Regions from separate parts of the Enterobacter roggenkampii genome, predicted to be linked through region 1. Evidence: predicted binding sites of a transcription regulator. Region 1 holds the regulator's gene; each other region holds the start of a gene.
What was found. The regulator LexA, encoded in region 1, represses DNA repair genes until DNA is damaged. The targets are predictions, from matches to a motif close to TNCTGTATGTACATACAGNA.

Region 1 (5,335 bases):
GATTCTGTCCAGGTATTGGCTGCTCCCGCCTGATTTGCCATAAACAAGGAGACAGCAATGCTAACCACCGAAAATTTAAAATTTTTTTTCACAGTATGCCCGTTATAGTCTGTTATGAAATAACCCCTGTCTGTTATCACCCAAACAGGAACGAACTATTGCTGTGAATAAGTAGTAAAAGACCCGCTATTTCTTTCCCTAAGTAAAACTCCCTTACGGCCTGTTATATTTTGTGACGGCCCTCAATATTTATAGAAGAGGAAATTATTTTTTCCCAGGTTTTCCATCATGCGGCCCAAAAAACTGCGGGGGATGATCTACCCAGCGATCTTCCCGCGTGGCGGCATACACGGGGTTGAGCGGGTAGTAGATACGGTTGTGCTTCTTGTTGGCCTCGCCAACGACCAGGAGCTGAACCTCATCGTCCGTGTTGTTGATAAAGGTATGACAGATGCCGGTTCCGGCGGGAAAACCTACGCTGTCGCCAGGCTCCAGCTTCCACAAGTAGCCGTTAATCCAGGCTTCAGGGTAGCCTTCGAGCACGTAAACAAACTCTTCTTCGTCGCTCTCCGCATGCGGATAGGACGTTCTGCGCCCAGGCGGCAGGCGCTCATGATGGATGCCAATACGCCCGAGCCCAAGCTTGCGAGCCAGCGGAGCACCAATGGAAAACAGCTCATCGCTGTCGGGGTAGGTCGAGTCATCCGCGCCTTCCACGTCGCGCCAGTGTCGAATGCAGTCAGGTCTTTTCATTCTGGTTCTCCCGGTTTTCGATGGGTCAGGTATAGCACAGACTGGCGGATCTCGGTGTTTTTAGCAGAACATGATAAAGTGAAGGTTTTCCGTCCTATAACATCCGGGGTGCTACATGGATAAGTCCACAAAAGAGCTGTTAGCGCAGGCCGAAAAGCTGTGTGCGCAACGCAATGTGCGCCTGACTCCGCAGCGCCTTGAAGTATTACGTCTGATGAGCCTGCAGCAGGGTGCCATCAGCGCCTACGATCTGCTGGATCTACTCCGCGAAAGCGAGCCGCAGGCAAAGCCGCCGACGGTCTATCGCGCGCTGGATTTCCTGCTTGAACAAGGGTTCGTGCACAAGGTGGAATCCACCAACAGCTATGTGCTATGCCATCTGTTCGATCAGCCCACCCACACATCGGCGATGTTTATCTGTGACCGCTGCGGCGTGGTGAAAGAAGAGGCTGCGGAAGGCGTGGAAGATATTATGCATACGCTGGCAGCGAAAATGGGCTTTGCCCTGCGTCATAACGTGATTGAAGCGCACGGGCTCTGTTCCGCGTGCGTGGAGGTGGAAGCCTGTCGCCATCAGGACGCGTGTCAGCACGACCACTCTATCCTGGTGAAGAAAAAGCCGCGTTAGCGGCAAAAGAAAAGGCGGCTCATGGCCGCCCTCAGGGTGTACTTCCTTATACTTTCGGGTGTAGCCCGGTTACCAGCGGTAGTCGTTGCGTTTTTCCCAGTCGCCCACTTCTTTTTCCGCCTGGTCTTTTGCGTAGCCGTAACGCTCCTGGATTTTACCGACAAGCTGATCGCGTTTACCTTCGATGACGGTCATGTCGTCATCCGTCAGCTTACCCCACTGTTCTTTCGCTTTACCTTTGAACTGCTTCCAGTTGCCGCCGATTTCGTCTTTATTCATCATCGTGTCCTCTTCGTTAAGCGTCGGGTCGTAACGTCCGTTACGTTCTTTTCTGCTGGACGTGATAATTATTGTAGTTAAGGATTCCGTGGTTAATTTCATATTCGGAATCTTTAACCGTCACGATATATCGGAGCGCGAGGGAAACCAGGTATTGTTTTGCCAGTGCCGGTGCCAGATAAACGCCAGCGATAACCCGCGCAGCGAGAGGAAGACGGCCAGGGCCAGCCACAGGCCATGATTACCCAGCCAGGGGAGCGTCAGCAGCGTCAGGCCAAATCCGGCCGCCGCGACAGCCATACTGTTGCGCATTTCGGCTCCGCGCGTCGCCCCAATAAACATGCCGTCCAGCAGATAACACCAGACGCCAACCACCGGTAAGACGACTTGCCAGATGAGATAGTGGCTCGCCAGCTCGCGCAGCGCAGGGAGAGAGGTAAGCAATGCAACGATTTGCTCACCGAAGCAGGCGTAAACCAGACCAAAGGCCAGCGCCACCAGCCCCGACTGACGGCAGGCAGCCCGCCACACCTCCCGAAGCTGCCCGCTTTCGCGCGCGCCGTACGCCTGCCCGGAATGCGCTTCGACCGCGTAGGCAAATCCGTCCAGCGCATAGGCGGTAAAGGTCAGAAGCGTCAACAATACCGCATTCACCGCAACGATTTCCGGCCCCAGTCGAGCCCCGAAAACCGTCAGCGCACCGAAGCAGAGCTGAAGAAGAAGCGAGCGCAACATGATGTCACGGTTGAGCGCCAGCAGCTTACGGATATTGCCGCGCCATGCGGTTTTGAGCAGCGCCAGGGAGATCCCGCGCATGGCCAGCACACGCCGGACCATCCACAAGCCAATGATAAAGGTCCCGTATTCGGCAATCGCCGTCGCCAGCGCCGCGCCCTGCACGTTCATATGCAGACCCATGACCAGCCAGACGTCCAGAACAATGTTGAGCAGGTTACCCACCACCAGCAAAATCACGGGCGCGCGGGCGTACTGCACGCCCAGTAGCCACCCCAGCAGAACCAGGTTTGCCAGCGAGGCGGGTGCGCTGAGCCAGCGGATTTCCAGGAACCGTCGCGCCTGCGCCAGTACCGCTTCGCTGCCACCGACGATATGAAGCGCAAGATCGATCAGGGGGGCCCGCAATACAACGATTAACGCACCCGCGCCAAGCGCGAGGATCAGCGGCTGCACCAGTGCGCGCGCCAGACGCAGCGGATCTTTCGCGCCATAAGCCTGTGCGGTAAGACCGGTGGTACTCATGCGCAAAAAGAGCAGCAGCATAAACAGGAAGCTGGTTGCCGTCGCGCCAATCGCCACGCCGCCAAGATAAACCGGTGAATCAAGATGGCCTATAACGGCAGTATCAACCAGCCCCAGCAAGGGCACGGTAATATTGGAGAAAATCATCGGCAGAGCAAGACGCCACAATGCCTTATCGGATGCCGTCAGCAGTGACATGAAAGATACCGGGAGTGGGGAATGAATCAGGCTACAGCGGTGCCATAGCCTGTCAGGAAGAGATTACAGCCATTCACCGTTGCGAATCACGCCTACCGCCAGACCTTCAATAGAGAAGCTCTGTTCGCGGAGGTCGACCACAATCGGGGTGAACTCGCTGTTTTCGGGCAGCAACTGAACAGTGTTACCCTGCTTTTTCAGACGCTTAACGGTCACTTCGTCATCAATGCGTGCGACCACGACCTGGCCGTTTCGCACGTCCTGGGTTTTATGCACCGCAAGCAGATCGCCATCAAGAATGCCGATGTCTTTCATCGACATGCCGCTGACGCGCAGCAGGAAATCAGCGCTCGGTTTGAACATGCCGGGATCGACCTGGTAGTGACCTTCAATATGCTGTTGTGCCAGCAGCGGCTCACCTGCAGCAACACGCCCTATCAGCGGAATGCCCGTCTCTTCTTCCACCAGCAGGCGGATACCACGCGACGCGCCTGACACAATCTCAATCACACCCTTACGCGCCAGCGCTTTCAGGTGTTCCTCGGCAGCATTCGGAGAACGGAAGCCCAGACGCTGCGCGATTTCCGCACGCGTGGGTGGCATACCCGTCTGGCCGATATGATCCCGAATGAGATCAAACACCTCTTGCTGCCTGGTCGTTAACGCTTTCATTCCGCCCCCTGGGTGTATATACAGTTATGCTGTGAGTATATACAGTCAAAGGCGATTTTGGAACCAAAAACTGCACAAAAAACCAGGGACTTAATTATTCCTCGAGGCTCATAGGAAATGTGACCAAAGCAGGGTGACCCAGGTGATAACGGCAGTGATAATCGCCAGCAACACGGCAGCAGAGCCCATGTCTTTTGCACGGCCAGAAAGCTCATGGAAATCGGAACCAATGCGATCAACAACGGCCTCAATAGCGCTATTAAGAATTTCCACTATCATCACCAGAAGTACGGAACCGATAAGCAGTACGCGGGTAATCGCATCAACATCAAGGAAACAGGCGACGATCACCGCGATGATTGCGGCGACGCCCTCCTGGCGAAAAGCGGCTTCGTTGACCCATGCGGCACGGAAACCTTTCCATGAATAGCCGGCGGCTTTGATGATACGCGTTAACCCAGTGGTATTATTGGCCATTAAAAGAACCTTTTTTAAAAAAGAGCGTCATTAACATGAGGCGGAGCGCGTTTCGCTACAGCCTGAAGTATGACGGGTAACAACAGAAATTTTGCGCGCTTTCTGTTATCCTTGCGCCGCAATTGCATTATTAACCAGAGGCTTTACATCGTTTATGTCCGGCTGGCCACGAATTTACTACAAATTACTTAATTTACCATTAAGCATCCTGGTAAAAAGCAAGTCTATCCCAGCAGAACCCGCGCTGGAACTGGGGCTCGATACGTCGCGCCCTATTATGTACGTTTTGCCTTATAACTCGAAGGCAGACTTACTGACGCTTCGCGCCCAGTGTCTGGCGCATGACTTACCTGACCCGCTTGAACCGCTGGAAGTTGACGGTACGCTGCTGCCGCGCTACGTCTTCATCCACGGCGGGCCGCGCGTATTTACCTATTACACGCCGAAAGAAGAGTCCATCAAGCTGTTCCATGACTATCTCGACCTGCACCGCAGCAACCCCGAGCTGGATGTGCAGATGGTGCCGGTATCGGTGATGTTTGGTCGTCGTCCGGGTCGTGAAAAAGGCGAAGAGAATCCGCCGCTGCGCATGCTTAACGGCATCCAGAAGTTCTTCGCGGTCTCCTGGCTGGGACGCGACAGCTTTGTGCGTTTCTCCCCTTCCGTTTCGCTGCGTCGCATGGCGGACGAGCACGGCACCGACAAGATCATCGCGCAAAAACTGGCGCGCGTGGCGCGTATGCACTTCGCTCGTCAGCGCCTGGCGGCCGTAGGGCCACGCCTCCCGGCGCGTCAGGATCTGTTCAACAAGCTGTTGGCTTCAAAAGCGATCGCCCGCGCCGTTGAAGACGAAGCGCGCAGCAAGAAAATTTCGCATGAGAAAGCTCAGCAGAACGCCATTGCGCTGATGGAAGAGATCGCAGCGAACTTCTCTTACGAGATGATTCGCCTGTCCGATCGTATTCTCGGCTTTACCTGGAACCGCCTGTATCAGGGCATCAACGTCCATAACGCCGAGCGCGTGCGTCAGCTGGCGCACGATGGCCATGAGATTGTCTATGTCCCCTG
Region 2 (5,335 bases), 1.3 Mb from region 1:
TCGTGCAGTTGATTGAGGATGCAGAACATAAAGAGAAGTACGCCAACCAGATGTCGACACTGAAGAATGACCTTCAGGCGCTGTTGGGTAAAAAGTAGTTTTTTACTTTTCTTCAGACAATAAAAAACCCCGCATTGCGGGGTTTTTTTATAAGACGATAACTTATGCCGCTGGCTGAGTTACAACGTCTTTGATGCCTTTAACTTCGATCTCTACGCGACGATCTGGAGCCAGGCAGTCGATCAGTGCAGCGCGAGCTTTCACGTTGTCACAGGTGTTGCCAGTAACTGGGTTAGCTTCGCCCATACCACGTGGGGAGATCTTGTTAGCTGGGATACCTTTAGAGATCAGGTAATCAACAACAGACTGAGCACGTTTCTCAGACAGTTTCTGGTTGTAAGCGTCAGAACCGATACGGTCGGTGAAGCCCAGAACCACTACAGAACCGTCTTTAGGATCCAGGTTGCTCAGCTGGGTGTACAGCTGATCCAGTGCCTGCTGGCCTTCTGGTTTCAGAGTCGCTTTGTTGAAGTTGAACAGAACGTCAGACTTCAGAGTGAAGTGCTTGGTCTGTACTTCTGGAGCTGGAGCCGGCGCTGGAGCAACAACTGGTGCTGCTTCTTCCTGCTGGCCGAAACGGTAGGAAACACCTACGCTCAGCATGCCGTTGTCTGGACGAACACCAACGGTGTTGCCGTCGCCGATGTTGTTAACCCACTGGTATTCCAGACGGGTAGCGATGTCACGGGTCATAGCCCACTCAACGCCACCAGCGAATACTGGGGAAACACCGGTGTCATGGTCGTCGCCAGCGATGCTGTTGCTGGAGTCAGCGCGCCATACCATGCCGCCCAGACGGGTGTACACGTCCAGATCGTCAGTTACTGGGTAACCCAGTTTAGCGGTCAGCTGAACGCCCTGTGCTTTGAAAGCGCCGTTTACGGTGTCGCCTTTGTATGGCATACGACCTAACCAGTCGTAACCCATTTCAAAACCAACATACGGGTTAACCTGATAGCCACCGAACGCACCTGCACCAAGCTGGCTCTCGTGAGTTGGGCCATCATTGTTCAGGCTGCTGTTGTACCAGCCGGTGTCGTGGAACTGAGACCAGCCCAGTTTACCACCTGCATACCAGGTATTATCTTTCGGAGCGGCCTGCGCTACGGTAGCGAAGCCAGCCAGTGCCACTGCAATCGCGATAGCTGTCTTTTTCATTTTTTGCGCCTCGTTATCATCCAAAATTCGCCATGAAAGTCTCAAGAGAGAATCACGGTTAAATCCTTCACCGGGGGGCGTGGTCAAATATAAATCTACCGATATCTTCGGCTTAGGCCGAGCACCCCTGGCGATGTAAAGTCTACAACGTAGCTGAAAACTTACAAGTGTGAAGTCCGTCAGGCATATGAAAAAAAAAGTTCCGTATACCGATTATTTAACATTTTTTGAACGAATTTTGTGCAATAAAATTAAGGAGAACCGCACCAGACAAGCCTTGCCGCAATTTTAAGGCCGGGAACTAAAATCCCATCTTGCGGTCAAAAAAAATTCCAGGAAAAATCTTAATTTCACTCAATGATACAAATTTGAGTGAATTTTTAGCCCTGAAAGTTGTCCTCTGCGGTAAGAATCCGATCGAACCGGACGCATAATGAACCCGATCGCATTCCCTTCTTCAGCGGCTTCAGTCAGTCGGAAATGTTCCTCTTCCGTCAATTCTTCCGGTAACCAACCAATCACCACGCTGTAATTTCCTGTGCGTAACGCGCGGATCATCGACTCAACGGTATCGCAAGGCGAAAGTTGATTAATCTGCATGACCTTGGTCAGCGGAAGGCCTGCGGATTGAACCCACTCGCGACTCAGCTTTTGCTGAGGCGTGAGCCAAAGCTGCCAGCGTGATTGCTGACCGAGCTGTTGTAATAATGGCAGTAAAAGAAGTTGCGTTAACAAGGGCTGGTCTTCACGATAAACCACTTCACTGATAAGCCCTGTGGAAACACGCTCGACGGAATTCTGCGCGACATTGCCTGCGGCAGAAGAGAGAGAGGTTGCGCGATTTGCATAGCCTGAAGTGTGCATATTCATTCCAGCCCTGTAGTTACTGTATGGATATACAGTAACCCCTGTATGCCCAAAGATCAACCTCATTTTCGGAAAGCGACTCGCAAAATTCATTCAATCTTGATGCCCCTCGAAAAATCATCTTGCTCAACGACGATAAGTTGCCTATTTTCCTGCTAACGGATCCGCTAGTAAGAAATTTCGTTGTTAGCCTATGATTTTGAAGGGAAATATCATGAAAAAGATATCTTATGAACGGATTTATAAATCCCAGGAATACCTCTCTCCGTTGGGCGAGATTCATCATCGCGCGCTGTTTGGCGGTTACACCCTGGCGGTCGATGATGCGGTCTTTGCCATGGTGTCCGATGGCGAACTTTACCTTCGCGCGTGTGAAGAGAGTGCAAAATACTGTGTAAAAAATGCTTCCTCCTTCTTGACGTTGATGAAGCGAGGCCGCCCGGTGCTGCTCAACTATTATCGTGTGGATGACGGATTATGGCAGGACAGGGAGCGGTTGCTTCAGCTCTCCTCGTTTGCACTCAGTGCGGCAAGGAAAGAGCGCTACCGGCGTCATCAACGAACCCGTCTTAAGGATCTGCCGAACCTGACCTTTCAGCTTGAAGTTTTGCTCTTTGAAGCCGGTATCACCAATGAAGAAACGCTGCGGGCGCTGGGCGCCAGAGTGAGCTGGCTGAAGATGCGGGCAAAGAATAAGGCACTCAGTATAAAAGTGCTCTTTGCGCTGGAAGGGGCTATCGAAGGGCTGCATGAGGCGGCGCTCCCGGCAGGTATCCGCCGGGAACTGACGGAGTGGTTTAATGCGCTGCCTGAGCCGCAGGAGAGTCGTTCCTCCAGGTAGCGATGTGCTGTTGCAGCCGGCAAATTTCAGGCAGCAGAGCGATCAGCAGGCCTATCTGCTGAAGAACCAGCGGCGCTTTGCTGTCATTTCCCGGGTCAAGATGCGCAATGCGTTGAGCCAGTTCATCCAGAGCCTGTCGAACGCGCGGTTCATCGGCCGGGCGGTGATGAAGCGCATCATCGACATAGCAGACGGCGTCATCGAGGAGGTTGAGAACCGCCGGGTTAGTGAGCTTCTCGCGGTGGGCCCCCAGCGTCGAAATATAGCTGGTGAAGGTATGGTTAAGGCAGAGCAGGCGGAACGCTGTCTCACGAATCTCAGCCGTGGCGCGCGGCTCCGTTGACATGTTAGAGACAACGGAGGCCAGTTCAGCATCACTGTTATGCGCGTCGCGACGTGCTATCCGGTAAGCCAGACGGTTATCGCGGCCCTGGTGGTACTGCTCCAGAATAGCGTCAAGGTAACGACAGTTGGCATTCATCGCCCTGTCTACCACGCGCGGCAAATTGCGAAAACGCCAGTCCGGCCAGATAAAGCTGACCGCGGCCCAGGCAATCGCGCAGCCAATCAGCGTATCAATCACGCGGGGCAGGGCGACTTCAAACCCTTCACCCAGCAGATTAAAGCAGAGCAGCACCAGCAGCGTGATGAACATGGTGGCATGGGCGTACTGCACGTTGCGAAACGCGAAAAACAGCACGCCGGTGATCACGATCAGAATCAGCTGCCCTTCGACGGAAGGCACGAAATAAAGCACCGGCAGGCCGATTGCGACGCCGACCAGCGTGCCGATAATGCGCAGCGCAAGACGGTGTCGGGTGGCGTTATAGTTCGGCTGGCAGACGAACAGGCTGGTCAGCAGGATCCAGTAGCCATGATGCAGCCCGGTTATCTGGATAAAGGCATAACCCACGCACAGCACCAGCGACATTCTCACCGCGTGGCGAAAGAGCGCCGACTCCGGGGTAAAGTTGCGGCTCAGGCGAAGCCACATATCGCTAAAACTGTGCACGCTGTCATCAGCAAGCTGATTGTCGACCTCACTGCCCGGAAGCGCCATCGCCTGCTCGGACTCAATGGTCGCCAGCTGTGCATCAATTGCCCGCAGGTTGTTCAGCAGAAAGCCCAGCGCTTTAATGTGTTCCGGTGACGTTCCGCTGGCCTGAACGCGGTCGAGCGCCGCGTCAAGATGGCTGAAGACGCGTTCAAAACGTGGGTCATGCTGATAAGGCGTGCGCAGCAGAATGGAGCGCGAGAGCTGCTGGCACGCCTGGGACTGCATGGACAGCAGGCGCTGGAAGCGGAACATCACGTCGCTGTAGCGGAACTTCTCTCGCAGGGCGGCATACTGGACGTGCGAGGAGCTGGCGCGTTCATGAATGTCCTGGGCAGCAAAATAGTAGTGTAAGGTTCTTCGCGTTCCGCGCTGACCGCGATCGCCGCGCAGACGGGTCAGCAGAGAGGCTTTTGTCTGGTTAAGGGTGGCGACCAGTTGACCATTTGCCAGCGCCAGATCGTAGAGCGGCGCCTGGCTTTCTTCCTCGATATCCGGGTCGAACAGCCGGGATTTCAGTTCCAGATAGTGGGCTAGCTGCTCAAAGCTGCGGGCAAGGTTGTCCTGCAGAGGGCGAACAGGGAAAATCAGATGACCGGTTAAGGTCAGCAGGTTATACCAGATGGCGCCGAGCAACAGCAGAACCGGCTGCTGGTACCACTGGTCGTAGAGGGATGCGCCCAACATGGTATAGATGGCGATCAGCAGGGCGCCAAACGCGATAGTGGCATAGCGCTGCCCAAGGCCGCCCAGCAAAATAAACCCGCTGGTTGAGAGCGTCAGACCCAGGGCAAACAGCCAGGGCCAGGGGAAAAGTAACTCAACGGACGCTGACGCAATAAAAAAGCAGACGAGCGTGATGACCAGGTTGCGTAAACGCCCGGCCAGACGATCGTCCAGGTCCGCCAGCGCCCCGGCCACGACGCCCAGCGTGAGCGGGATGGTGAGCTTGACGTCATTCAACCACCATGGCAGGGCAACCGTGCCGCAAAGTGCGATAAATATCCTGACGTTATAAAGCCAGGTGCTGTTCCAGGTATAACGGCGAAGCAGTGGGCTTAGCATAAACGCGGCCAGTCCTTAGTTACTGAAAACGACGACGCGCATTGGCTTCACGCGCCGCCTGGGCCACTTCGACCGGAACAACCCTGCGCCCGACGGGCCAAAGAGCGATAGCGGCGATCTTAAAGTTCGCGATCCCCACCGGAATACCAATAATCGTGATGCACTGCGCAATCCCCGCAAAAATATGCATGATGCAGAGCCACCAGCCGAAGAAAATCAGCCACAGAATGTTAAGCAGGGTACCCCCCGTATTCATCAGGGCGTTTTTGCTCTCCGGATTCAGCTCGTCA
Region 3 (5,335 bases), 2.1 Mb from region 1:
TGTTAATCCGTATGTCACTGGTTCGAGTCCAGTCAGAGGAGCCAAATTTAAAAAGCCTGCTTTTAAAGCAGGCTTTTTGCTTTGCGGATGAGGGAAAATGAACGCTCTGTTTGTCTACGGCACGCTGCGTCCGGGCCATTCTAATGCGCATATCCTTGAAAACATCGGCGGTGAATGGCTGGCCGGTTTCGTCTCCGGTACGTTCTACGAACGCGGCTGGGGTGCGGCGGCAGACTTTCCCGGGATTGTCCTCCACTCCGATGGACCGCGCGTCGAAGGCTATCTGTTTATCTCTGATAACCTTTCCGCACACTGGCAAATGCTGGATGAGTTTGAAGACGGCTATGACCGGGTTGAGGTCACGGTGACCACCACTGAAGGCAAGCAGGTTCAAGCCTGGATTTATCAGCTACAGCCACGTTCTGAGTCATAAAAAAAGGCCCTCTGTCACCAGAGAGCCTTTTTCACGATTCGCTGCGATTACTCGCTTTTTGCTTCGCCGTTTTTGATTTCGCCCATCACTTTCAGCTTCTTAGAGATGTCGCGACGCTCTTTGGACAGTTCAGCGTTTTTGATGATGTAATCATCAACACGGTCTTCATAGTCGCTCTTCATGCTGGCGATGATGCCCTGAATAGCTTCAACACTCATGCCTGGCTTGATGTAGTCGCTCAGGTTGTCGAGCAGCAGAACACGTTTCTGGTTGTCACGGATCTTCTTCTCAACGTCCTGGATTTCACGCTGCAGCTTGTTTTTGCGGCGGAACAGGCGGACGAATTCCAGAACATCCTGGAACGAAGGCTTGGTAGTTTCCATTTTTACACCCCTGATAATGTGAGATTCGGATTCGTTAAAGCAACCGTTGTAACAATAACCTTACTGACAGCGGCTGCGAATGACAATGAGTATATCGTTTAAACCTATCATAACCCCAATTGCTGCTGAATCGAAGCAGCAGGCGTCACATCCGCGTTTTATTTGCGCAGCGCCCGACAAATCAGATGCGATAGCAGCTCAAGCTGTCGCGCCAGTTCCATACTCAGCCAGACATAGCCATGAATGGGCGTTTCCGCCACGTTATCGCCCTGCCGCTCATTGATTAACTGCTTCAGCTCCGCAACGATCTCATTCAGCCGCTCGCTGTTTGCTAGTATCGGCTGCGGGTTACCTTCGTAGAGCGCATGAGCGATGGTCAACAGCGTTTGCTGCGTCATCTGCTGGGTCTCTTTGAGGGTCTGCGCGTTAAGCATCAACAGATGGCTCGGACGAGAGGCCCAGTGCGCGTTGATTTGCAGTTCAAGCATGCACACCAGGTTGCGGCTTACCGTCTGGATGGCTTCGAAAATCGCTTTCTGAATATGGGTCTCTTTGCTGGCGGGCGTGATCAGGCCGCGCATTTTGACCACGTCGTTGAGGATGGTTTGCAGATGCTTTTCCAGCCGGGGGCGTTCAACCAGATTAGGGGAAAAACCGGCCTGATAGACGCGGTTAAACGCGGTGACATAGTTGGCCATCTGGATACGCCAGTGCAGAAAAGCCCGCTGCGGCCAGATGCCGGTAAACAGCATGGCGAGCAGTGAACCCAGAATGACATCCCCGCTTCGCCACAGCGCCGTGGTCATATCCCCGGCGGGTGCGCCGACCACCACCGCAAGCGTGATACCAATCAGCAGCGCCTGATAAGGACGCTTACCCAACGCCAGCCAGCCGCACAGGAACATGGCGGCACCGCACCATATCAGCATGACCGGAAACGAGATAAGTTCCAGCTTCAGGGCGATTAGCCCCAGGGCCGAACCTAACACGGTCCCGCCAATACGCTCGAAGGCGCGCGGGACAACGTTGCCCCAAAACGAGATGGGCCCCATCACCACCACCAGCGTGATCAGCGGCCACGTCCCTTCCGGAACATCCAGCAAGCGGACCAGGACAAACGTCAACACGAACGCCAGCGCGATGCGACACCCGTGCACCACGCGGTAGTGTTTATACAATCGAATTTCAAAAGGGGTTAATGATTTGTCGGGACGCACACCCGCTCTCCAGCTACACGGCAAATCACAATTGTACTGTGTTTTCAGCCGGGCGGAACGGTCCCGGCTGAAAAACCCTTTATTCAGCAGGCCTAAACCGGTTTGTGCTCAACCGCGATATACATTTCAATATCCCAGTAGCCGTCCGCGTTGCCGTCATTCAGGTAGCGCTCGAAGCAGGGTTTGAGCGCCATTTGATACTTATTGTCCTGCAGCAGGGAATTGAAGAACTGATACCACGGCGTGGCAAAGTCATAGTTTTCCACACGCGCCGTCGCCACGGCATAATCCCCTCCCGCGATTTCCGTCATCATGACGCCTTCGCTGTTTTCCGGGATCACAAAATCGTCCGGTACGGTAACGGCCGTATCGCAGCGCAGTTTTTCGGCCGGGACCTCATCGGGGTTATCGTAGTAGACCGCCACCCACTCCAGCGGCTCAATGTGACGCCCGTCGACCCACATGACCAGCTGTTCAAAGCCCTGTTTTACCGTGTGTTCCCACGGACCGACCAAATGAAAACCGGCAATCTTACGTTTCTGTTGCTGCGTAATGCTGTAGTCCATGCTACCTCCGCTTATCACTGTATATTTATACACTATAAAACTGGATTATCATTATCAGCAAACAAGGAGTGTTTATTATGTGAGCAGACTCGCAACCCTGCCAGTCTGCTCATCGGCGGTTAAAGCGTGTGATGCAGATAATCGCTCAGACGAGAGAACAGGCCGCCTTTATCAACGGCTTCCAGCGTTACCAGCGGCCAGTGGGCTACCACCTTGTCGCGATCGTAAAGCTGGATCTCCCCGACACGCTGATGCGCGGCAATCGGCGCTTCCAGCTCTTTTTTATCCAGCACGTATTTGGCTTTGATATTGGGCACCTCCGCTTTCGGCAAGGCCAGCCAGAAGTCCTGGTCGGTGCCCAGTTTTACCTGCTCCTTGTCGCCGTACCAGATGCGCTCCGTTCCCACTTTTTTTCCGTTATGCAGGATCTGCACCGTATCGAAATTCTGCTGCCCCCAGTGCAGCAGTTTTCGGGCCTGGTCCTCACGCCCTTTCGGGCTGTCCGCTCCCATTACAACGGCAATCAAACGACGCTGACCGTCAACAGCGGATGCAATCAGGTTAAAGCCGGCCCCCGAGGTATGCCCCGTTTTCAGCCCGTCTACGTTCATGGTCTTATCCCACAGCAGGCCGTTACGGTTCTGCTGGGTGATCCCGTTCCATGTCAGGCTCTTTTCGCTGTACATATGATAAAACTCGGGCTCACCGTGGATAATGGCCCGGGAGAGAACGGCCAGGTCATACGCCGAGCTATGCTGGCCCGGCGCGTCCAGCCCGTGGACGGTTTCGAAGTGGGTATCACGCAGGTTCAGCTTCTGCACATAGTCGTTCATCATCTTCACGAACTGCGGCTGCCCGCCCGCCACGTGATCGGCGAGCGCCACGCAGGCGTCGTTGCCGGAATCGACAATCAGGCCGCGGCTCAGATCGCGCACGGTGACGCGATCGCCCTCCTTCAGGAACATCAGCGATGAACCGTCAAACACCGGGTTCCCTTTTGCCCAGGCATCACGCCCTACGGTGACGATGTCATCCGGGGTAATGCGGTGGCTATCAATGGCCCGATCCACCACATAACCCGTCATCAGCTTGGTCAGGCTCGCCGGATTACGTTGTTGATGTTCGTTGCCCGCCGTTAAAATCTGACCAGTCGTGTAATCCATCAGCACCCAGGAGCCAGCCTGAATGGCCGGAGGCTGCGGCGAAAAATCCAGTGGTTCGGCCGCAAAAGCAGATGAGACACTCGAAGCGAGTAAAGAAACAGCAATAAACAGACGGCGTTTCAACGGTATATCCTCAGGTCATTAAAAATCGATGACCTTTTTACGGGAGTTCTGATGTCGTTACCTGGCTTAATTGCAAAAAAATGTGACAGAACGCAGATTTTTCTCTGAAGCTGGCGCGCAAATTTGCGACGCGGCGGTGCTTTTTATTCGGTCTGACCCGCACGATCGTTTACCATAGTGACGTCATTTTTTAACAGGATGGTATTACTGGTGTCTGACTCTGCCGCTCGCCCGACTTTTTTGTTCCACGACTACGAAACCTTTGGCACGCATCCGGCGCTGGACCGACCGGCGCAGTTTGCCGCCATCCGTACCGACGACGAATTCAACATCATCGGCGAGCCTGAGGTCTTTTACTGCAAGCCGGCGGATGATTACCTGCCGCAGCCCGGCGCGGTCATGGTCACCGGGATCACCCCGCAGGAAGCGCGGGAAAAAGGCGTTAACGAGGCAGAATTCGCCCGACGCATCCACGACCTGTTTACCGTTCCCAATACCTGCGTGGTCGGTTACAACAACATCCGCTTCGATGACGAAGTGACGCGCAACATCTTCTATCGCAACTTCTACGATCCCTACGCCTGGAGCTGGCAGAACCGCAATTCACGCTGGGATTTACTCGACATCATGCGCGCCTGCTACGCCCTGCGTCCTGAGGGCATTCACTGGCCGGAAAATGAGGAAGGTCTGACAAGCTTCCGGCTGGAACACCTGACGCGCGCCAACGGTATCGAGCACAGCAATGCCCACGACGCGATGGCGGACGTCTATGCCACCATTGCCATGGCAAAGCTGGTGAAAAGCGCACAGCCCCGGCTGTTTGAATATCTGCTGAGCCACCGAAGCAAGCAGAAGCTCATGACCCTTATCGACGTACCGCAGATGAAGCCCCTGGTGCATATTTCCGGCATGTTTGGCGCCTGGCGCGGCAATACCAGCTGGGTTGCGCCGCTGGCCTGGCATCCGGACAACCGTAATGCGGTCATCATGGTGGACCTGGCGGGCGATATTTCACCGCTGCTCGAACTCGACAGCGATACCCTGCGCGAACGGCTTTATACCCCGAAAAACGAGCTCGGCGATCTGCCGGCGGTGCCGGTCAAACTGGTGCATATCAATAAATGTCCGGTCCTGGCGCAGGCGAATACGCTGCGCCCGGAAGATGCTGACAGGCTGGGCATTAACCGCCAGCACTGCCTCGATAATCTCAAAGTGCTGCGTGAAAATCCGCAGGTGCGCGAGAAAGTCGTGACCATTTTTGCCGAAGCCGAGCCGTTCGTGCCGTCTGAAAACGTGGACGCCCAACTCTATAACGGTTTCTTCAGCGATGCCGATCGCGCGGCCATGAATATCGTTCTGCAAACAGAGCCGCGTAACTTACCGGCGCTGGATATCACCTTCGCCGATAAGCGCATCGAAAAGCTGATGTTTAATTACCGCGCGCGTAATT
Region 4 (5,335 bases), 1.3 Mb from region 1:
GCACCATCGCGCACCACCACACCGGCCAGCCTGTCCTGCGGCAGTTCAGCCAGCGTCGTTGCTGAGAGTTCATCGGCGACCAGAACAAACCGTTTTGGCCAGGCGTTCGGCCCCTGAATGGTGTCATCAAGATGGAACAGCAGGCGCTGCCCCAGGGCGCGCAGATCGCCTGCGCGCTCTTTCAGGTAACCGTCGGTCAGTGCCGCAAATTGATCGGCAAATTTTTCGATGACCTTCTTAACCGCCCACTCCGCGACCGAGCCTTTATCCACTTCCGCAAAAAGCTCACGGCGCAGGCGCGCATCGGAAAGCAGGTGCGAATAGAGGTCAAAGATGGCCGCCGTCTCTTTTTGCGCGCCTGCGGCAAAGCGCTTGCTGTAGCGACGAAATTCATTCGCGGCCTCTTCCAGCGCGGCGGTAAGACGCTCGCGCTCCAGCGCTTCATCAAGCGTTGAGGCTTCGTAAACCTGCTCCATGAGCGGCAGCGTGGCATCCATCCAGCCTTCAGCAATCGCCACGCCTGGCGAGGCCGGAAGGGCACGAATGCGCGTATGGCGATACTGGCCAAAGAGCGCGGCAAGCTGAGACTGGGAAAGGATCGCCGCCATCTGCGTGGCCAGCGTGACGAGGAATGACTCCTCGCTTTCGTCGTACTGACGTAGCTCACGCTGCTGGACAACCAGCACGCCGAGAAGCTGGCGACGCTGGATAATCGGCACGCCAAGGAAAGCGCGGAAGCGCTCTTCTTTTACGGAAGGAATGTATTTAAAGCTGGGGTGTTTTTGCGCGTCAGCAAGGTTAATGGGTTCAGCCAGTCGCCCAACCAGACCCACGATACCCTCATCAAATGCGAGCGTTACGGTGCGTCCACGCGGTTTTTTCAAACCACGGGTCGCCATCAGGTAATAGCAGCGCCGATCGTGGTCGGCCAGATACACCGAACAGACCTCGGTCTCCATCGCAAGACAGATGTCGGTGACCAGAATATTCAGCGCCTCGTTCAGACGCGGCGCGCTGGCCACCTTCTCGACTATTTCTCGCAAGCGGGTGAGCATGATTTGCGTAGCTTAACCTCTTTTACGTCGCCAGGCAGGTGCGCTCTGCGGCTTAGGCGGGATCTCCTGAAGCTGCATCACCACACTTGCAAACTCTTTCATCACCCTACGGTAAACATCGCGCTTAAATGACACGACCTGACGAACAGGATACCAATAGCTCACCCAGCGCCAGCCATCGAACTCCGGCGTACTGCTGGTTTGCATATTGATGTCTGAATCGTTGCCCACCAACTGCAACAGAAACCACTTCTGTTTCTGGCCGATACAAACCGGCTTTGTGTCCCAACGCACCAAACGTTTCGGTAACTTGTAACGCAACCAGTTGCGGGTCGAAGCCAGGATGCGAACATCTTTTCGGCTCAAACCGACCTCTTCAAAAAGCTCCCGGTACATCGCTTGTTCTGGGGACTCTCCAGGATTGATCCCGCCTTGCGGGAACTGCCAGGAGTGCTGACCATATCGACGGGCCCACATCACCTGGCCCTGACGATTACAAATTACTATTCCTACGTTTGGGCGGTAGCCATCGTCATCAATCACCGGACTACCCCAAACTAAACCTTATATATGAATGATTGTTTCACACTACAGGGAGGCGGTAAACCACTCTCTTACAGGCCTGCAACCTAATAACAATTGAATAACTCACAAATATGTGCGGAGTTATAAACAGAAGTGAGACAGCAAAGGGAATTTTATTCACCTTTTCTGTGGATATAGTTGTGAAGAAGTGTCTGATTACCGATGAACAACCTCAAGCGCCGCGAAAGACCCTTTTATACCCCACCTAATTAATATGATTATTTTCATATAGTTATACGTATTTACATAAACAAAAAACTGATTAGCGTGACGATCGTCACATCAGGTATCGTCGCACTGATGAAAGATCGAACAGCGTCGGTTTTATCCACAGATTGTGCCAATAACTTAGTCACAATTTGTTTGAAAATTCGATTTTCATCGCACGTCAAGGCTGTAAATGGAAACAGTAGTCAGGGTTATGCCCAGTTATCCCATTTTTCTGTGGATAACATGGTGTAAGATCCTGTTCATTGTCAGTGACCAGATTTGAACAACCGGTTTTCTCACCCAGGCGGAACGATTTCAGACCAATAAAAAATCCTATAAATCATAGAGATGTCATATTGGTACAGAAATAGTTAAACTCTATCCACAGGGGACAATTTCTTCGTTTATTTTTTAATCAAAAGGTTACCGTCATGCACCCGCTTACACCCTTGCTCTCACCGCCGTCCAGCGAGAGCCAGTTGCTACTGCAGGCACAGCGTCTGGCTGGCTTTTCGCTTGGCGAGCTGGCGGCAATGGCCGGGCTTCCGATCCCAAAGGATCTGAAGCGGGATAAAGGCTGGATCGGTATGCTGCTGGAGCTGTGGCTGGGTGCCAGCGCAGGGAGCAAACCCGAGCAGGATTTTGCAGCCCTTGGCGTGGAGTTAAAAACCATCCCTGTAGACCGCCAGGGCAAGCCGCTTGAGACCACCTTCGTCTGCGTTGCGCCATTAACCGGCAATACCGGCGTAACCTGGGAAACCAGCCACGTTCGCCATAAGCTGAAGCGCGTACTGTGGGTACCGGTTGAGGGTGAGCGTCAGATCCCCCTGGCCGACCGACGCGTTGGCGCGCCGCTGCTCTGGAGCCCTGACGAGGATGAGGAGCATCAGCTGCGTCTGGACTGGGAGGAACTGATGGACATGATTGTGCTTGGGCAGGTAGAGCGTATCACCGCCCGACACGGAGAAGTATTACAGCTGCGTCCGAAAGCGGCCAACAGTAAAGCACTTACCGAGGCAATCGGCGCGCAGGGCGAGCCTATCCTGACGTTGCCGCGCGGTTTTTATCTCAAAAAGAATTTCACCGGTGCACTACTCGCACGTCATTTCCTGTTGAAAACATAGTTTTTTACTTATTTTGAGAGCTCTCGAACATAATCGACTGCTTTTTAAGATTTTACCGCTTCCTCAAGTCGCCATATCGGGTTAATACTAGATTATGATTTGATACAAGCCAGATGAGGACGATAACGATGAAAAAATGGGCAGTGTTAGTGTCAGCAGTCGGTTTAGCGTTTGCTGTATCGGGCTGTAGCAGCGATTACGTCATGGCGACAAAAGATGGTCGAATGATCCTGACCGACGGCAAACCCGAAGTCGACGATGATACCGGTCTGGTCAGCTACCGCGACCAGGAAGGCAATAAAATGCAGATCAATCGCGACGAAGTCTCGCAAATTATCGAGCGATAAACAGAGAGAGGTCAGTCGCTTGCTGGCCTTTTTGATTTTTTTCTTCCCCTTTTGCTTCCCCTCTGCCATGTTTATATTCCTTTGTCGGGCACGGCCTGACGCGGTCTATAAGTCTACTGAGGAAGCCGGCTATGCATTATCACCGTATCCCCCACAGCGCTCTGGAAATTAGCCAACTGGGGTTGGGCACGATGACATTTGGTGAACAAAACAGCGAAGCCGATGCCCATGCACAACTCGATTACGCCGTCAGCCAGGGCATTAACCTGATTGATGTCGCAGAGATGTACCCTGTACCGCCACGTCCTGAGACGCAGGGACTTACCGAAACCTACGTCGGTAACTGGCTGGCAAAACGCGGCAACCGTGAAAAGCTGGTGATTGCCTCCAAAGTCAGTGGCCCCGCGCGCAACAACGATACCGGGATCCGCCCGAACCAGATCCTCGATCGCAAAAATATCCGCGCCGCGCTGGACGCCAGCCTCAAGCGTCTGCAAACCGACTATCTCGACCTCTACCAGGTGCACTGGCCGCAGCGGCCTACCAACTGCTTTGGTAAGCTCGGCTACAGCTGGAATGAGAGCGCCCCCACCGTAACGCTGCTGGAAACGCTGGAAGCGCTGACCGAATGCCAGCGTGCGGGAAAAATCCGCTACATTGGTGTCTCTAACGAAACGGCCTTTGGGGTCATGCGCTATCTGCACCTGGCGGATAAGCACGATCTGCCGCGTATCGTGACTATTCAGAACCCGTACAGCCTGCTTAACCGCAGCTATGAAGTGGGTCTGGCCGAAGTGACGCAGTATGAAGAGGTGGAGCTGCTCGCCTACTCCTGTCTCGGCTTCGGCACGCTGACGGGGAAATACCTGAACGGTGCGAAACCGGCCGGTGCGCGTAATACCCTCTTTAGCCGCTTTACCCGCTACAGCGGCGAGCAGACGCAGAAAGCCGTTGCCGCCTATGTGGATATCGCGAAGCGTCACGGTCTTGACCCTGCGCAGATGGCGCTGGCCTTCGTGCGTCGTCAGCCGTTTGTTGCCAGCACCCTGCTGGGCGCAACCACCATGGAACAGCTGAAAACCAATATTGAGAGTTTCCATCTGAACCTGAGTGAAGAGGTGCTAGCGGAGATTGAAGCGGTGCATCAGGTTTATACTTATCCAGCACCGTAGCCTGATACTTTTGCCCGGTGGCGCTACGCTTACCGGGCCTGCAGGTGCGCAAACCCAGGCCGGGTAAGGCGAAGCCGCCACCCGGCTATATATCAACGGCGACGTTGCCAGAGCCATAATGCAGCAATCGCAATCGCAAACAGCCCGCCAAACCCGACGCCAATCCCCACCACCGGCACACCCACTTTTACCGCCAGCGAGTAGAGTCCCAACATTAACAGCATCGCCAGGTTTTCACCCAGATTTTGTACCGCGATGGCATTCCCCGCCCCGACGGTTTGCTTGCCCCGTTCCTGCAGCAACGCGTTCAGCGGCACCACGAAGAAGCCCCCCAGGATACCAATCAGGATCAGGAGGGCATAAGCGGGCAATAACGCATGCTGCAGCGAGAAGATCAGCACCACCACGCCAATCAGGATCCCGGCGGGCATGCAGCGTGCAACCGTCTCAAGCGTCACCAGCTTCGCTGCCGCACCTGCCCCGACAACAATGCCGATGGCCACCATCGCATTAAGATAGGTTGGCGTCGCGTTGTCCGTAATGCCCAGCGCCACCGGCACCCACAGGACCAGCAGGAAGCGCAGCGTAACGCCCGCGCCCCAGAACATACTGGTCCCCATCAGGGAGAAACGCGTTTCACCGTTACGCCACAGCACGCGGCAGGCATTAAAGAAGCTGCCGGTCATCGGTTTAACGCGCCAGGACTGGCCCGGGCGAGCCACCGGCAGCTTCGGAATAAACAGGTTCGCCACGACCGCCCCGCCATACACCACCGCACACACGCCCAGTGCCGCCAGCACATGCCAGTCGGCCAGCACGCCGCCCGCGACGGATCCGAGCAG

Region 2: the regulator LexA is predicted to act here: its motif matches at 2,103-2,122, upstream of sulA (SOS-induced cell division inhibitor SulA).
Region 3: the regulator LexA is predicted to act here: its motif matches at 2,615-2,634, upstream of sbmC (DNA gyrase inhibitor SbmC).
Region 4: the regulator LexA is predicted to act here: its motif matches at 2,033-2,052, upstream of mutH (DNA mismatch repair endonuclease MutH).

The regions. Positions count from the first base shown of each region.
Region 1 is NZ_CP017184.1:318,645-323,979, reverse strand. It holds gene BFV67_RS01480 (conjugal transfer protein TraF) at 1-92, opposite strand, end outside; gene BFV67_RS01475 (cupin domain-containing protein) at 265-753, opposite strand; gene zur (zinc uptake transcriptional repressor Zur) at 869-1,381, shown strand; gene BFV67_RS01465 (CsbD family protein) at 1,451-1,660, opposite strand; gene dinF (MATE family efflux transporter DinF) at 1,781-3,118, opposite strand; gene lexA (transcriptional repressor LexA) at 3,182-3,790, opposite strand; gene BFV67_RS01450 (diacylglycerol kinase) at 3,899-4,267, opposite strand; gene plsB (glycerol-3-phosphate 1-O-acyltransferase PlsB) at 4,422-5,335, shown strand, end outside.
Region 2 is NZ_CP017184.1:1,612,530-1,617,864, forward strand. It holds gene matP (macrodomain Ter protein MatP) at 1-98, shown strand, start outside; gene ompA (porin OmpA) at 163-1,218, opposite strand; gene sulA (SOS-induced cell division inhibitor SulA) at 1,573-2,082, opposite strand; gene BFV67_RS07405 (TfoX/Sxy family DNA transformation protein) at 2,300-2,926, shown strand; gene yccS (YccS family putative transporter) at 2,883-5,045, opposite strand; gene BFV67_RS07415 (YccF domain-containing protein) at 5,065-5,335, opposite strand, start outside.
Region 3 is NZ_CP017184.1:2,974,041-2,979,375, forward strand. It holds tRNA gene BFV67_RS14015 (tRNA-Asn) at 1-44, shown strand, start outside; gene BFV67_RS14020 (gamma-glutamylcyclotransferase family protein) at 98-433, shown strand; gene BFV67_RS14025 (DUF496 family protein) at 481-816, opposite strand; gene BFV67_RS14030 (FUSC family protein) at 975-2,033, opposite strand; gene sbmC (DNA gyrase inhibitor SbmC) at 2,126-2,599, opposite strand; gene dacD (serine-type D-Ala-D-Ala carboxypeptidase DacD) at 2,719-3,885, opposite strand; gene sbcB (exodeoxyribonuclease I) at 4,084-5,335, shown strand, end outside.
Region 4 is NZ_CP017184.1:3,801,620-3,806,954, forward strand. It holds gene ptsP (phosphoenolpyruvate--protein phosphotransferase) at 1-1,055, opposite strand, end outside; gene rppH (RNA pyrophosphohydrolase) at 1,068-1,598, opposite strand; gene mutH (DNA mismatch repair endonuclease MutH) at 2,282-2,974, shown strand; gene BFV67_RS17805 (YgdI/YgdR family lipoprotein) at 3,103-3,321, shown strand; gene BFV67_RS17810 (NADP(H)-dependent aldo-keto reductase) at 3,453-4,493, shown strand; gene lplT (lysophospholipid transporter LplT) at 4,586-5,335, opposite strand, start outside.